2 regions of the Aliiglaciecola sp. NS0011-25 genome follow, and region 1 is predicted to be linked to the other one. Evidence: riboswitches for the same ligand, from Rfam matches in the RefSeq annotation. Region 1 holds a riboswitch; the other holds the start of a gene.
What was found. A riboswitch is a leader RNA that binds a small molecule or an ion and turns the genes downstream of it on or off. The one in region 1 is predicted to bind cobalamin.
Positions count from the first base shown of each region.

Region 2: another riboswitch for cobalamin. It lies ahead of ABWV72_RS04175 (TonB-dependent receptor plug domain-containing protein); the one in region 1 lies ahead of ABWV72_RS00300 (ABC transporter ATP-binding protein).

Region 1 covers NZ_BAABWR010000001.1:59,166-67,181, forward strand. The annotation lists gene ABWV72_RS00285 (TRAP transporter substrate-binding protein) at 1-285, opposite strand, end outside; gene ABWV72_RS00290 (TRAP transporter large permease) at 305-1,663, opposite strand; gene ABWV72_RS00295 (TRAP transporter small permease subunit) at 1,663-2,202, opposite strand; cobalamin riboswitch at 2,316-2,468, shown strand; gene ABWV72_RS00300 (ABC transporter ATP-binding protein) at 2,596-3,435, shown strand; gene ABWV72_RS00305 (FecCD family ABC transporter permease) at 3,428-4,456, shown strand; gene ABWV72_RS00310 (cobalamin-binding protein) at 4,459-5,367, shown strand; gene ABWV72_RS00315 (BolA family protein) at 5,435-5,758, opposite strand; gene ABWV72_RS00320 (alpha-ketoglutarate-dependent dioxygenase AlkB family protein) at 5,899-6,519, opposite strand; gene ABWV72_RS00325 (methyltransferase) at 6,544-7,683, shown strand; gene ABWV72_RS00330 (peptidylprolyl isomerase) at 7,696-8,016, shown strand, end outside.
Region 2 covers NZ_BAABWR010000003.1:238,814-246,829, reverse strand. The annotation lists gene ABWV72_RS04185 (thiol:disulfide interchange protein DsbA/DsbL) at 1-177, opposite strand, end outside; gene ABWV72_RS04180 (thiol:disulfide interchange protein DsbA/DsbL) at 208-861, opposite strand; gene ABWV72_RS04175 (TonB-dependent receptor plug domain-containing protein) at 1,009-2,874, opposite strand; cobalamin riboswitch at 2,945-3,173, opposite strand; gene ABWV72_RS04170 (serine/threonine protein kinase) at 3,215-4,198, opposite strand; gene ccoG (cytochrome c oxidase accessory protein CcoG) at 4,195-5,625, opposite strand; gene rutR (HTH-type transcriptional regulator RutR) at 5,772-6,449, opposite strand; gene ABWV72_RS04155 (malonic semialdehyde reductase) at 6,785-7,375, shown strand; gene ABWV72_RS04150 (flavin reductase) at 7,427-7,954, shown strand.

The DNA.
Region 1 (8,016 bases):
AGCGGCACCACTAGAAACAGTATCAAAGACTTCAAATCCAGGGACCATTTGACCTGCGCCAAACACTTTAATTTTTAAGCGGCCGTTAGACATGCGCTCTACTTGTTTAGCAAATGTCTCTGGGGCTCTTCCTAAACCTGGAAAGTTCTTCGGCCACGAAGTAACCAGTTTCCACTGATAGGTTTGTTGCGATTCAGTGGCATTAGAATCGGACGATGACTTGCCACCACAGGAAGCAAGAAGAGCAATCGAAAAAAATAAAGATACAAACTTAAAGGTTTTCATTTAATTGAATCCATAGGGGTCACAAAATCGAAGGCAGCCACGTTACCAGATCCGGCCAAATAGCCAAGCCTATTAATAATAGTAATTGAATAATTATAAAGGGTATCACGCCTTTGTATATTTGAGTGGTCTGAACATTTGCTGGCGCTACACCTCGCAAGTAAAACAGAGCAAATCCGAAAGGCGGTGTCAGAAACGAAGTTTGCAAATTGACGGCAATCATAATACCGAGCCAGATTGGATCTACCCCCATAGCCAGTAGAACCGGCGCGACTATTGGCACTACAACAAAAGTAATTTCAATAAAATCAAGAATAAATCCGAGTAAAAAGATAACAACCATGACCAGTAAAACCGCACTAAAAGCACCACCGGGGAGCTGTTCAAAGAAGTGTTCAATCAACTCTTCACCACCAAAGCCCCGGAAAACCAATGAAAATATCGAAGCACCAATAAGAATCAAAAAGACCATCGCAGTGACACGAGTAGTACCCAACATCACTTCTTTCAATTTTTCTAAACTAAACTGTTTCTTGGCCAAACCCAGTACCAGAGCTCCAGCAGCTCCAACCCCAGCAGCTTCAGTGGGTGTTGCGAAGCCACCTAAAATAGACCCTAGCACCACAAATATTAAGATCAAAGGTGGCAATAAAGCGCCTGCAAGACTGACCTCAGCTTGTGTTTCTCGTTGTTCGTTTCGGACCGTTTTATCGATGTGTCTATTGGCAAACACCACCACGTATAGCAGGTACATCGCCACTAAAATCATACCGGGTACTAAGGCTCCAACAAACAAATCCCCTACCGATACAGACTCAGGTGAAAATATCCCCATATTAAGCTGTGCCTGTTGAAACGCACTAGATAACACATCACCTAACAAAACCAGCGCGATGGAAGGCGGTATAATCTGCCCTAATGTGCCTGTGGCACAAATTGCTCCGGTGGCAAATGAAGGAGAATATCCTTGTTTCAACATTGTCGGTAGTGACAACAGGCCCATAGTGACCACTGTAGCGCCTACAATACCGGTGCTCGCGGCCAGTAACATACCAACCAACACCACTGAAATTGCCAAACCGGAGTTCAACCGTCCAAATACTTGACCCATGGCAATTAATAAATTTTCAGCGACTTTGGATTTTTCTAACATGATCCCCATAAAAACAAACAGGGGCACGGCGATTAAAGTTTGATTTGTCACTATGCCATAAAGTCGGCTAGGTACAGCTTGCAAATAAGCGGTATCAAAAACACCAAATAATGCACCCACACCCGCAAAAATTAAAGCGGTTCCAGCTAACGTATATGCCACTGGATAACCCAGTAATAACGTGCAACAAACAACTAAGAACATGATCAGAGAGAGGTATTCCATTATTTATCCTCAGTAATCACGTTTTTAGGGTGATTTAAACAAACGCTGATATTGCGAATTAATTCTGAAATTCCCTGCAAAACCATGAGCGCGGCAAATAAAAGTATGAAGGTTTTGAGTAGAAACACCGCTGGTAAGCCACCAGCTGCTTGTGAGTCTTCCATAATATTCCAAGAAGATGCCACGTAATCCCAACAAATAATAAAAATAAATAAGTTAACCGGCAGCATAAAAAATAATGTACCAAAAGTATCTATTTTAGCTTTTTTAACAGTATCGAATCGACTGTAAAATATGTCGACTCTGACGTGCTCATTAACCCGCAACGTATGGGCACTACCTAACAAAAACACACAAGCGTGCAAATACATTACAGATTCTTGCATCGCAATCCAGCCAATATCGAAGCCATACCTTAATATCACGATAAGCAATGTGATTAACGCCATAAACAAAGTAAACCAGCTAACTAATTTGCATATATTATCGTTAATAACGTCAATGGTCCGCGATAGCGAAGCGGCGTTAAACATTCCCATATACCTGTCTTATTATTCTATTTGTACGATATTAAACGTTTTTTTAGCAAATAACGCTAGGGCACAAGGACAAAGATTGCTATATTTTGGCTATATAATAGATTCGGTTTTTCACTCCAAGTTACGCACAGGGTAGTTTTATTTCCTGCGCCCCAGTGAAAACAAAATGGGAATTTGGTGTAAATCCAAAACTGTACCCGCAACTGTAATTAATTGGCATTCTTGCCGATTGAGAGTCAGATACCAGCCTAATCTTTACTTATACCTTTTTTCTAGCGTGCGGGAATACACGATCGACTTGCATAATCATTTCGTTGCGATTTCCCTAAATACCAATAATTTTAAACATCGAATAGGTTGTTACATCGCTTAACATCACTTCGATAAAACAAAATGGAAAAGACTGTCACACCAATGCTCAAACTAAATAAGCTCAATTACTATATTGCTGATACGCAAATATTATCTGATATTGGGTTTCAGGTAGAAGAGGGAGCGCTAATTGCTGTGGTAGGGCCAAACGGTGCGGGTAAAACCACATTACTAAAATTAATTTCTGGTCAATATCCTTCTGAGCAACAGGTATTTTGGCACTCAAAAGCGCTCGAAAACCTTTCCGCAATTACCCGAGCTAAACAAATAGCAGTAGTGAATCAATTCAATGCTAGTGTTTTCAACCTAAACCTTGAACAAATAGTTAGTATGGGCTTACTTCCTCATCAATCTATATTTTCCAAGGTATCCTCAGAACAAAAAGCAAGGGTTACTGAAGCAATCGCACAGGTTGGTTTAAGGGAAAAAAGTCATCAACTATTTAGTTCGTTGTCGGGGGGAGAACAACAGCGAGGGCAAATTGCCAGAGCGTTAGTTCAAGGTGCAGGACTGTTTGTGTTAGATGAGCCGATAAACCACTTAGATGTGTATTATGAACATCAAATATTATCCTTATTGCGCAAAATAGCGAAACAAAACAAAGTCACTATAGTCATGAGCCTGCACGACTTAAATCACGCGGCCGATTACTGTGACAAAATCGCGCTTTTAGCTCAAGGTCAGTTATTAGCCTTTGGCTATCCTAAAGATGTGTTGACCCAACAGCGATTGCAGCAGGTTTTCAAAACCCCCTGTCAAATTATTGAAAAGCCAGGTGCGAATAAAATAAGAATCGAGTTTTATCCTCCTGATATTGATTTTGACGATTATGAGAAGAATAGAGGCTCAGTCGATGTCTAAGAGTAAATGGGGGATTCTTACCAGCCTCAGCTTACTGAGTATTTTCTGTGGATTGTTTTTTGGCGCAGCAGACCTTGATGTGCTCACCGTATTTCAATGTGTGCTAAATAATTGCCCAGCTAAGGTTGATGACGTTATATTTTGGCAAGTTCGACTACCTCGCGTGCTTGTTGGTTTTTTAGTTGGAGCAGGTTTAGCTGTCGCCGGGGCAACATTACAAAATGTCTATCGCAATCCATTGGCGGATCCCTATTTATTCGGAGTGGTTTCAGGAGCGGGGTTAGGAGCAAGTATTGCAACCCTACTATTCAATGGTAGCTTAGCTTCATACTCTTCAACTTTTGCTTTTCTAGCGCAAATCCCCTTTACTTATGCATTGCCTTTAGCTGCCTTTTTAGGGGCTTTTCTAGCTGTCACTATTGTTCAGATACTATCCCGTAAATTATTTGGAAATCGCACCGAGCATCTACTCTTAGCCGGTGTGGCCGTTTCGTTTATGCTAAGCGCTTTAAGTCATTTTTTATTATTCATGGCTGAGCCCTTTGCTGCCAATAAAGTCATTTTTTGGTTACTCGGAAGTTTAGCCAATGCACAAATGTGGTTCGTGTGGATTATGCTCCCCATCGTCACTATTAGTGTTGTTTTATTGTGGCTTTTCGGTCGTCACATAGACGCAATGTTGTTAGGTGATGAAAATGCGCAAACATTAGGAATTAAAGTAGACTCATTGCGTCTAATGGTTTTAGTCATTTGCGCAGCACTCACCTCATGCATAGTGGCCTATTGCGGCGGAATTGGTTTTGTTGGATTAATGATCCCGCATATTGTCCGAGGTTGGTTTGGGGTAACTAGCCGAAATTTAATAATTGGCTGTGTACTAGTTGGCGGTAGTTTTTTAATTTGGGTCGATGTTGTCGCCAGAGTGATAGTCGACAACCAAGAAATCCCCATTGGGATTATCACCTCCGCAATTGGCAGCCTATTTTTCTTATTTGCCCTACAAAAAAACCGAGGACGTTAAAGTTGTCTTTTCAAATCATCAAAGTCAGGTTTATTAATGGGCTCTTTGCCTTAGCCTGCGCCCTACTCTCTACTTCGATTTGTTTAGCGTCGCAAGGCACTGAGCAGTCATTACAAACGGATAAACAAAATTTAAAAATAATAGCCTTGGCACCACATATTGTAGAGCTGCTATTTGACATAGGTGCTGGCAAGCAAATAATAGCTACTGGTTCATATGCCGACTATCCAGAGCAAGCTAAAACACTGCCCAGAGTGGGTGATCATAGTCGTTTGCAAATCGAAAAAATATTGAAGTTGAAAGCCGATATCGTGATTGCTTGGAGAAGTGGAAACCCACTGGAAGATTTAGCCAGACTAGAACAGTTTGGCATTCCCGTTATTTATTCTGACCCCAAAAAATTAGAAGATGTCGCTAAAGAACTCCTCATGTTTGGCGAAATGACGGGTAGACAAACGGTAGCCCGGTTGCGAGCCGACACCTATGTAATGGGCTTGAAAAAATTGCGCGAGCAATATGCCAATCAAATTCCAATTTCAGTCTTTTTCGAAATATGGTCAGCGCCACTACAAACCATTGCGGGAAATGCATGGCCACAGCAACACTTAAATATTTGCGGCGCACAAAACATCTTTGCTGATTTATCGAATGACTACCCTTCCGTGTCGCTAGAGCAAGTAATTAGTAAAATGCCGCAGGTTATTATTCAACCTAAAGCAAATAAACAATTAGCAAGTAGACTTTATGATTGGCAGAAATTTGATTTTTTGCCGGCGGTAAAAAACGATTTTGTATTTCGCCCTGATGCAGACAGGCTATATCGAATGACGACACGAGTATTGGATGAAGTTCAGGTTATCTGTGAGCAGATTCAACTGGCTAGGAGATACTATCAACAGCAGCAAAGCTGAAGTAATCCATAATTTTAGAAAATGGAGCGCTCCTATAATTAAGAGACACTCCTTAAGTTATCTCAGATTAAGATGCCGCTTGTTTCGAGCCGCCTAAACAATTAGGTGAATCGGGGGAGTTACCGTACAAACTCTGCCACTCTTCACCAGTGTAAGTATGTAACGCCAAAGCGTGTATTTGCTCCGCAAGCTCTTCTTTAAGGACTGCGTTTACCGCTCTGTGGCGATTAATTAAACGCTTACCAGCAAATTCAGGCGTGACCAAAACCACTTTAAAGTGGGTTTCAGCGCCATTAGGTACATTGTGCATAAAGCTTTCGTTGATAACCTCCAAATGTGCTGGATTGAAATGCGACAGCAACTTCTTTTCAATATTATTTTGGATATTCATGATGTGGTCCCTCTGTGTGTCTAACTATAAATTTAGCCTGTTCGGGAAAAATTAAGAAACTATTTTTTCATGTTTTCGACTAAGTGATTGAGTCTGATAGATATAATTTCCGGTCGATGACTCGGCTATTCTTATAACGACTAAATTTGTTGAAATATCTTGCGAAATGTCAGATTTATGCGTCCTGCCATTAATTGACTGCGTTTAGGAAGGCTGTGTTGCCAAAATTGTTGGGTATTTCCAGCCATTATTAACAAACTGCCATTGTGCAGTGGAAATCTCACTTTCTGACCGCTTTGCATATGTTTAAAATCGAAATCACGAGTTTGACCTAAAGTTAATGAGGCAATAATCGGTTGTCTACCTAGTTCTATTTCGTTATCGGCATGCCAACCCATGCTGTCTTGCCCGTTGCGATACCAATTTGCCAAAACAGAATTGAAATGGGTTTCACAAACTTGCTCTAAAGTCTTTTTAAGCTGTTGCAACTCGCTGATCCAAGGATTAGGTTGCATACTCAAACCTGAATACTGATAAGTAGCCTCTTGATCTCCGTACCATGCCTGTAAACGCGGAATCGCCACCGTTCGTCCATAGATTTGAATTGAATCTTGTTGCCAAGCTAATTTAGTCTGTAATTTCTGATACAATTCAGTGGCAGTGTCCTGCTCCAAAAAATCTGCCTGATAATGCACATCTGCATCTTTCATCGGCATTTGAGTAAGGCCTGCTTGGTGGGATGAAAATAAATCCTGTTGCATATAACTCACGTGAATCCTGCTGAAATGAACACTAGCTTTAACTTTTTAGGAAAGTCCCTGCAATTATACCGCTATCCAAAGCGATTTACTCACCCTAGTTGGCAAGCATGGGATGCCGCAGACGAATTGATCCTCGATCATATTCAACAAAACCAAGACAATATCGATCAAACCAATATTGTTATCCTGAATGATGATTTTGGCGCGCTAAGCTGCTGGTTGCACTACGCCAACATTCACCATGTGAGTGATTCTCTAGTTTCCCAGATGGCATGTAAACAAAATATTAGTCTAAATAACTTAGACAATACCCAGATCACCTATATTGATAGTTTAGCGCAAATGCCGCAACAGCCAGACTGGGTAATCATCAAAATACCCAAAACGCTAGCGCTGCTAGAACATCAGTTAATTCAGTTACAAAGCGTGGTTTCAGCAAATACTAAAATAGTGGCTGCAGCTAAAGCTAAGATGATACAAAAATCGACCTTATCACTGTTTGAAAAGTACCTCGGAAAAACTCATACATCCTTAGCTAAGAAAAAGGCTCGCTTAGTCTTTTGTGAACCTAATCTTGGATTACAGCAAAAGCCGTCACCCTATCCTACTGTTTGGAAAATGGACCAAGAACCTTTTACCATTAACAATCATGCAAATGTGTTTGCTCGTCAACAAATTGATATTGGCGCTCGTTTATTAATTGATAATTTACCGGATTGTACAGCTAAAACCGTAGTTGATTTGGGTTGTGGAAACGGCGTTTTAGGCTTATGCATATTAAAACGATATGACAATGCAGAAGTCATTTTTATAGATGAATCATACATGGCTGTCGCATCAGCTAAACTCAATGTGCAAAATAACTTGCCGACACAGATGCACCGAGCACGTTTTATCGTTAGCAACTGCCTTGAACAATTGGAAAATCAAACACAAATTGATATGGTAATTTGTAATCCACCGTTTCATCAACTGAATACCATTACTGATCACATTGCGACCCAAATGTTTGAAGAGGCGCACTTAAAACTCAAAAAGGGTGGTGAGTTACGGATAATCGGCAATAGGCATTTAGAATATCCGCAAAAATTAAAGCGCTTATTTGGTGGCTATAATGTTATTTCAAGTGACAAAAAATTTAGTATTTTATCTTCGTTGAAGTAGAGAGTAATTATCATGAAAAACTGTTTGTTAACGCTGACATTCATCTTAGTCACGTTTTTATCCCACGCAAAACCCAAAGACGATGGTTCACAAATTCAACCTGATAATTATTACCCAAGAGTGATGATGCATACGACCATGGGCGACTTTGTCGTTGAGCTTGATAGATCTAGAGCCCCCATCACAGTGAACAATTTTTTACGCTACGTGGATAAACGCAGCTTTGAAGGGACTATCTTTCACAGAGTCATCGCCGACTTTGTTGTGCAAGGTGGAGGTTATGATAAAGACTTCAAAGATTTGTCCAAGTTTCCAGATATTTATAACGAAGCT
Region 2 (8,016 bases), on a different contig from region 1:
TGTGAAACAGTGTGGACACCAAAATGAAAATACTTCGCGCACCTGCTTGGTTTCACTTGGTATCTCTTTTAATACCGTGTAGTGCTCACCTTCTTCCCACTTAGATTGGGCCATTGCAAGAGTTGGAACTGCGCATACAAATGCTATTAAAAGATTGCGCGTTAATTTAAAAATCATATAAATAAAATCCTGTAAAAAATAAGGTTATTAACGTTGTTTAGATAACCAAACAACTAAATCCGCAATATCATCCCTTGTCATACCTTCTACAATTTGGGCTTGATACTTTCCGTTAACAATGAAATTTGGTACACCGCTCAAATGTTCACGATAGGTCTCTATAATTTGATTATTCTGCTTGAGTAGGTTGTTAATTTGGAAGCTAGATTCCACTTTATCAAACTCGGCAGTATCAACGCCTTTGGCTAGGAAAATATTTCTTAACTCAGGTGTGCCTGTAATAGGTTGACGCTGTAAATGAATATAACTAAAAATAGCACTATTCATTTCTTCTTCTTTGTCCATAGTTCTGCCTATTAACAAGGCTTTTGTTGCGGCATCTTGTATTTGTGTGCTGGTAAAACGCATAAAGTTAACATGCACCTTTTTAAATGTGACATCTTTATCTAACTTTAGTTTTATCTGTTCAACAATAGGTTCGAAGTTATAACAGTGAGGACACCAGAACGAAAAGAACTCTAGTACTTCAGGCTTTTCAGAAACCTCATCATTAATCACTAGGTAATGTTTACCTTCTTTCCATTTAGATGGAATTTCGGCTTGTTCTGATGAGCTCTCTTTGGAGCAGGCTTGCAGAGATAATAGTAAAAATAACGCTAATACAGTTGATAGTTTTTTCATATCAATCAATTCCTTCAAAAATTTATCAAAGGTTATCATAGCTAGTAAAAGATTAGGTATAGTTAATCAGTCAGATGAATACAATCTGTGGATGAAATGCATAAAAAAACCGCTTCTCGAAGCGGTTTTTTGTATCTTGCATTATTTCTACAAGCTAATCGTCGTTGCGACAAAAAAGTTTTGGCCTGCGGTATTGAAGCCATTTACTTCTTGATAGTTCTCATCAAAAAGGTTGTTTACACCCGCTTTGATGCTGACTGATTCAACTATTTGCCAACGGGCAGTTAGGTTCGTAAGTTGATAGTCATCTATTTCCACGCCACCAATATCTACCGCATTTCTGACACTTCTATAGGTCAATTCAGCACTGAGTTTGTCATCTAACCAAGCTTGTCTAATACCTAGGTTGAATTTATTTTTAGGCCTTCTCAAACGAACTTCACCGTCACTGTCTTGTGCATCATTGTAGGTATAATTAGCCCAGACTTTTAATCCGTTAGCGAATACTTGTTCAACGCTTGTTTCAACCCCTTTAGATTCACTTTCACCGAAAGACTGCAAATATCCTTGGTAAGCAGCTAAATCAAATACGATTTCGTTTTCGATGGATTGTTTGAAAAATACCATTTCAGCGCTCAATCCATTATGAGTATCGATGACGAAACCCAGATCCAAACCTTCACTATTTTCTTCGGTCAATTGCAAGCCTGCAGCTTCACCGTATGCATAAGGGCCATCGTTATAACTTTGCTCATACAAACTTGGCGCCCGGAAGCCGGTTCCGTATGTCGTTTTAAATTTTACATCCGCAAAATCAAATGAAACTACTTTGACTGCACCTAAGCGGACGCTATTGTGTTTACCGAAGGTGTCATTGTCGTCGTATCTGTAGCCTAGATTAAACGCCAATTGATTTGAAAACTGACCTAACCACTCAACAAATAGACTTTTCTGACTTCTGTCTAAATCACTGCTTTCGATTTCTTGGGTTTCTTTTTCAAGACCAAATACAAGATCGTGCTGTTTCCAGTTTACACTTCCAATGTATTCAAACTTATCGATAGTGCCTGAATTGGTAAATCCATACTCACCATTATTGATAAAATCTCTTTCAACATCCGTTTTGTTGTAAGCCACTTGGTGTTGACTATGACTGTCTTGATAACTCAAAGCGCCGCGGAAAGTTTGCTGATCCGCTTCCGTTGTGCACTGATTAATTTGTGCAAAGGTGGTGTTGTCGTAACAGCCGTCGTATTGATTTTCTGCATCAACATTACGAAATACCAAAGAAGCTGCAATTTTATCAGTTAATTCCAGTTGGCCTTTAAAGTGAACAGTTTGGTTATCGTAACCATCTTTTTCACCGCTTTCATCGCTAACTTGCGCGTTAAAACCGTCACTTTTAACTTTCGATGCTGACAACGAAAATGAACCGCTGTTGTTGCCGCCAGCAACATTAGCGTTTAATACTTGTGTATCAAAAGACCCTGCTGCAAGTGTACCACTGGCTTCAAAACCTTTGGTTAGTTGCTTGCTGTACATACTTATAACGCCGCCGGCATCTGCGCCGTAGGAAAGACCTTGGGTGCCTCGCAATATTTCTATTCGTGACAACTGGTCAATTAGAACATCATCAAAAATCGGCGCGACTTGAGGAGATGAAGTGTCACTGAGTTCCACGCCATCAATATATAGTTTGGTTCTGAACCCCTCTTCACCACGAATTCTAACCACAGTACTTTTACCCAAACCGCCAGAATTAGACACGCCGACACTTGGCGTTTGACGTAAAATTTCAGTTACATTGAGAGCTGTTTGCATTTCAATATCGCTCTCATCTAATACTGAAACACTGGTGGCTAGTCGATTGGTTGGCAATTGAATACGGCTAGACACAACGGTCATCTTTTCAATGTCTTGTTGATTTTGCTGTTTTTGTGTTTGCGCATAGAGAGAGGGAGATGCCAGTGCCAAGCTAACGCTTAACGCTAAAAGAGTCGTTTTATTTTGCATGTTGTTTAGCCTTGTTAAGTACTCCGCCCGAGTACTATGTCATATGAATTACAGTTTGGAGTTTTGACTACAAACCTATGCTTCTCAGGCCGGTATCCGGGCTCACAAGTGTCCTAATAAAGACTCGATTAATAACCTTCCCATTTTTTCAAACAGTGGTAACTTATTAATCAAAAATACCCTTGAGTATCACTTGCTTACCGTTGCGGGGGCAGCGTCAGCATTAATCAGATTGGTATCTGATTGCACTGTCTTCCCGTTTAACCACCAGTGGTGGCACCTAAGAGGTGTGCATTATATCTATCTGTTCTTAAAAAAATAGGATTTTATAATTTTGTAATTAAAATAAGGTCAAGCTTGGCTCTTGGAGTGCGGAATATTGCTCTTTTAACGCTAATATTTGTTGTTCCCAATATTTGGCGTCGGCAAACCAAGGGAACGCTTGCGGGAAGGCAGGATCTTGCCAACGGCGGGATAACCAAGCCATATAATGGACCATGCGCATAGCTCGCAATGGTTCAATTAAACTGAGTTGGCTGCTGTCAAATTGTGAAAATTCTTCATAGGCTTCTACCAATGTGTCCATTTGGATTCGTTGTTGGTAGGTATCACCAGACAACATCATCCAAAGATCCTGAATTGCAGGTCCCATTCTACAATCATCTAAGTCGACAAAGGTTGGGCCATCTCGCCATAGAATATTGCCAGGATGACAGTCGCCGTGCAGACGAATGGATGAATTCGGTTTATACAAGCTTGCCGCTAATTCAGTAACTTGTCCTAAAATCGTAAAAAAAGCCGTATGCAAACTGCTGGGGATAAGTTCGGTTTTATGCAAGGTTGCGTTTGCATCAAGCAAATGCTCTTGAATACTAAAAGTAGGACGGAAACTAAACGGCTGGCCTTTAGATACTTGATGGATGCGACCGATAAACCGTCCCATCCATTCAAGCTGATCTAGATTATCGACTTCAAATTGTCTGCCACCAACCGATGGGAAGATGGCAAAGTAAAAACCCTGATAACTATGTAATGATTCATTATTGGTGCGTAAAGGTGCAACCACAGGAATTTCATGATCATGCAGTTCTTGTGCGAAGTCATGTTCCTCCTGAATTTGCTCGCGACTCCAGCGCTGTGGTCGGTAAAACTTAGCCACATATCGACGCTTATCATCGCAAATAAATTGATAAACCCTGTTTTCATAACTGTTCAGTGCCAACAAGCCCGAATCTACTAGGTATCCTCGGGATTCAATGGCATCCAGTATTGTATCAGGACCAAGTTGCGCAAAATCAAAGGTAGTCGCAATTGAGTCACTCATCGATATATGAACTTACTAGTTTCACTCATTTGAACAGGATCGTCACTGTCTGTTGAGGTCACCTTAAACTGAAATTCAGTCACGGTTTCATCTAACGCATAGGGATCGATTGCGATGCTAATCGGTAAGTTCAACACTTCCCCGCCAGCAACAGTCACCTGAGTTGGACCGATATATTTATTGCCTTCTAAGCCAACCACATCAATTTTATAGGTGTGCTCAGCTTGGGATTTATTCAGTACTTTTAAGGTATACACATTTTCAATTAGACCATCGTTTGTTTCTCTGAATAACGAATTTCGGTCTCTGATAATGTCTACTTCTAGTGGTACCCGTGCAATAATTTCATAGGCCAAAAGAGAGGTCATGATAAACAGTACTATGGCATAACCAATCAATTTGGGACGGAATATCTTAGTTTTACCGCCGGCCAATTCATGTTCTGACGTAAAGCTAATGAGTCCTTTGGGATAATTCATTTTTTCCATTACCCCATTACACGCGTCTACGCAGGCACCGCAGTTAATACATTCGTATTGCAAACCATTGCGGATATCTATACCTGTTGGGCACACTTGAACACACAAGTTGCAATCGATACAGTCACCAATGCCTTTTTGTTTAATCTCTTCGTGACTGGTTTTTCTGGAACGAGGTCCTCGTTTTTCGCCTCGAGTTGGATTATACGCAACGGTAAAGGTATCTTTATCAAACATTGCTGATTGAAATCTGGCGTAGGGGCATATGTGAGTACACATAATTTCACGCATCCAGCCAGCATTACCGTATGTGCAAACCGTAAAGAAAATGACTGAAAAGCCCGCCCAAAAACTAACGTCAAAGGTAAAGAAATCAATAAATAACTGGTTAATCGGCGTGAAATAACCGACAAAGGTCAATGCTGTTAACAAGGCCACCGACACCCAAGCGAAGTGTTTCAGCGCCTTTCGCCAGAATTTGTCGAAATCCATTTCACGCTGGTCTAATTTAATCCGCTTGTTTCTAGCACCTTCTATTTTTTCTTCAAACCAAATATAAATGAAAGTCCAAGTGGTTTGTGGACACATAAAGCCACACCAAACTCGTCCGGCAAAGGTGGTTACAAAGAATAATGCGAAGGCACCAATAATAAGGATCCAAGCCAATAAGGTTAAATCTTGCGGCCAAAGAGTCAGACCAAATATATTAAAGCGCTGAGCTCCAATATCAAATAGTACCGCTTGATGTGAGTTAAATTGAATCCACGGGATGAGCGCAAAAATGCCAAGAAATATTAAGCCAAAAAAACGTCGAAAGGTTTCTAGTGTGCCTTCAACAGCGCGGACATATATTCGACTTCGTGGGGTGTACGCGTTTTCGTGTTGACTGGCTTCTGGTTGGTGAACTTTTACAGCGGATATATCTTTGATTGGAATGCGTTCACTCATTCATCTTTCCTTTACGGGACTGCTAGAAACTCCGGCTAATTCGAAATTTCTATAGGTTAGTAATTAATCCCCCTATTATCGCACAGACTGCTCGCTAGTTGTTAATCTGGATCAATGAATTAACTGGTTTTTTTATCGATTCAACCCTATTTAGGTCGCACCCCGTTAAGAACAATAGACTGAATGTTATTTAAGGTCGACGCAAAAAATTCCGGGTCATCTAAATTTTGACCGGTTACAGCCTCCACTTGCACACGGAAATCAGCATAGTGTTGGGTTGTTGCCCAAATACTGAAAATTAAATGATAGGGATCGATTGGCGCCAGTTTACCTGCTTCAATCCAACCTGAAATAACTTGAACTTTGGCTTCAACAATTGCCCTCAGTGGTGATTCGAGTTGATTGAACAAAAGCGGAGCACCTTGCACTACTTCCATACAAAATAAACGAGATTCCTTGGGGTTGTCGCGAGATAAAGCTAATTTTACTTCGATATAATTCGAAATGGCTTCGATGGGATCTTGCTCTGAATTAAACCCCTGTAGTGGCATTAACCAAACGTCTAATAATTGCTGAATTACCTCTACATAAAGCTGTTCTTTACTAGCAAAATAGTAGAGTAAGTTTGTTTTCGATACTTTGGCTAAGTCTGCGATCTGTTCAACACTTGTGCCGTGCACACCATTACTCGAAAACAAGTCGAGGGCCGCTTGCATTATCACTTTTCGTTTATTGCGTTTTGCTTCAGTACGCTTACTTTGCGTTTTGGGGCTTGAGACACGTTTCGACTTTTTTTGTGTTTTTTTCACTAATGTTGAACTCATATGTCTACTTATATCCCATTTTAGTTTATTCCCTGTCCTTTATGTTTTAACCAAGATTGAGAAATTAAGCAATCCCAAGAGTTTGTAATTTTTAATAATTAGCCTAATTGGAGTTCTTATGTTTAGCTCTTTGTGCAGCTTCTAAACTGCAAGCTGGTGGAATGATAGATGCCAAATGACAGTTTTTTTGTTTATGCCTAACATAGGTGTAGAGTATAAAACTGACGAGTTTAGTCAGCGTTTATTTTAACCCCTCAATCACCATTTGAATGGATGTTAAATAGAAGCTTAATGTGAAGTGCCTTTAACCCAACCCATTTTTGGAATTTAAAAACATGACAACCCAATTAGATGACACCGCGTTAGCGCAATTATTTACTCATGCCCATACTCACACTGCTTGGCAAGACCAAAACATACCTGAAGAATTATTGTTGCAGTTATATGACCTAGTTAAGTTGGGCCCAACCTCGGCAAATTGTAGTCCTGCTCGTTTTGTATTTATTCGCTCTGATGAGGCAAGAGAAAAACTAAAACCTGCTTTATCTAAGGGCAATGTGGAACAAACCATGAGCGCACCCTGTACCGTAATTGTTGCTTACGATAGTGAGTTTTACGAACAGTTACCTATGTTGTTTCCTTATGCTGATGCTCGCAGTTGGTTTACATCCAGCCCTGATGCGGCCTATGAAACCGCTATGCGCAATAGTTCGCTACAAGGCGCTTATTTAATTAGTGCTGCCAGAGCGCTAGGGCTAGACACAGGGGCAATGTCAGGGTTTAATCCTGAACTACTGAATCAAATTTTCTTCGAAAACAGTACGTGGAAAGTGAATTTCTTGATTAACTTAGGATACGGCGATGGCACAAAAGTGCATAAGCGACTTCCGCGTTTGGGGTTTGAAGAAGCTTGTAAAATTTTATAGTCCTTTGGCTTTACTCTCCAGCTAAAGGCAAATGTACTTAGGAGTGGTCCAGTGGAACCAGATACACAACAGTTATCTTCACAATCTGAAGGGATATCTTGCATTAGCCCCGAGTGTTTTAGAGATAGTATGGCAAGTTTAGCCGGTGCTGTGAACGTAGTAACGACATCTACTGTCAGTGGAGATGTGGGGTTTACCGCAACTGCTGTATGCAGTGTAAGTGATAGCCCGGCGACATTATTAGTATGTTTAAATCGCAGTACATCAGTACATAGTGCATTTGTTGATAGTCCTTACTTAGCAATAAATACACTCTCCGAAGGCCATGAACAACTGTCTAATATATTCGGTGGTAAGGCAACAATGCCAGACCGTTTTGCAGTCGGGAAATGGGAGACACTGAAAACGGGCTCACCTGTGCTCGCTGATGCGGCAGTGAGCTTTGACTGTAAAGTGACTCATATTCAAAGTGTTGCCACACACGATGTCTTCTTCTGTGAAGTGGTAGCCGTTAAACGGGATGAAACGGCTGGGGCGCTGGTGTATTACCAACGCGGGTATCATCATTTACAAGATTAATAGCAACTGTCAGTTTTCCTTTTTTCTATCAGGGTTGTCAGCGCTGATTGCTAATTAACTGT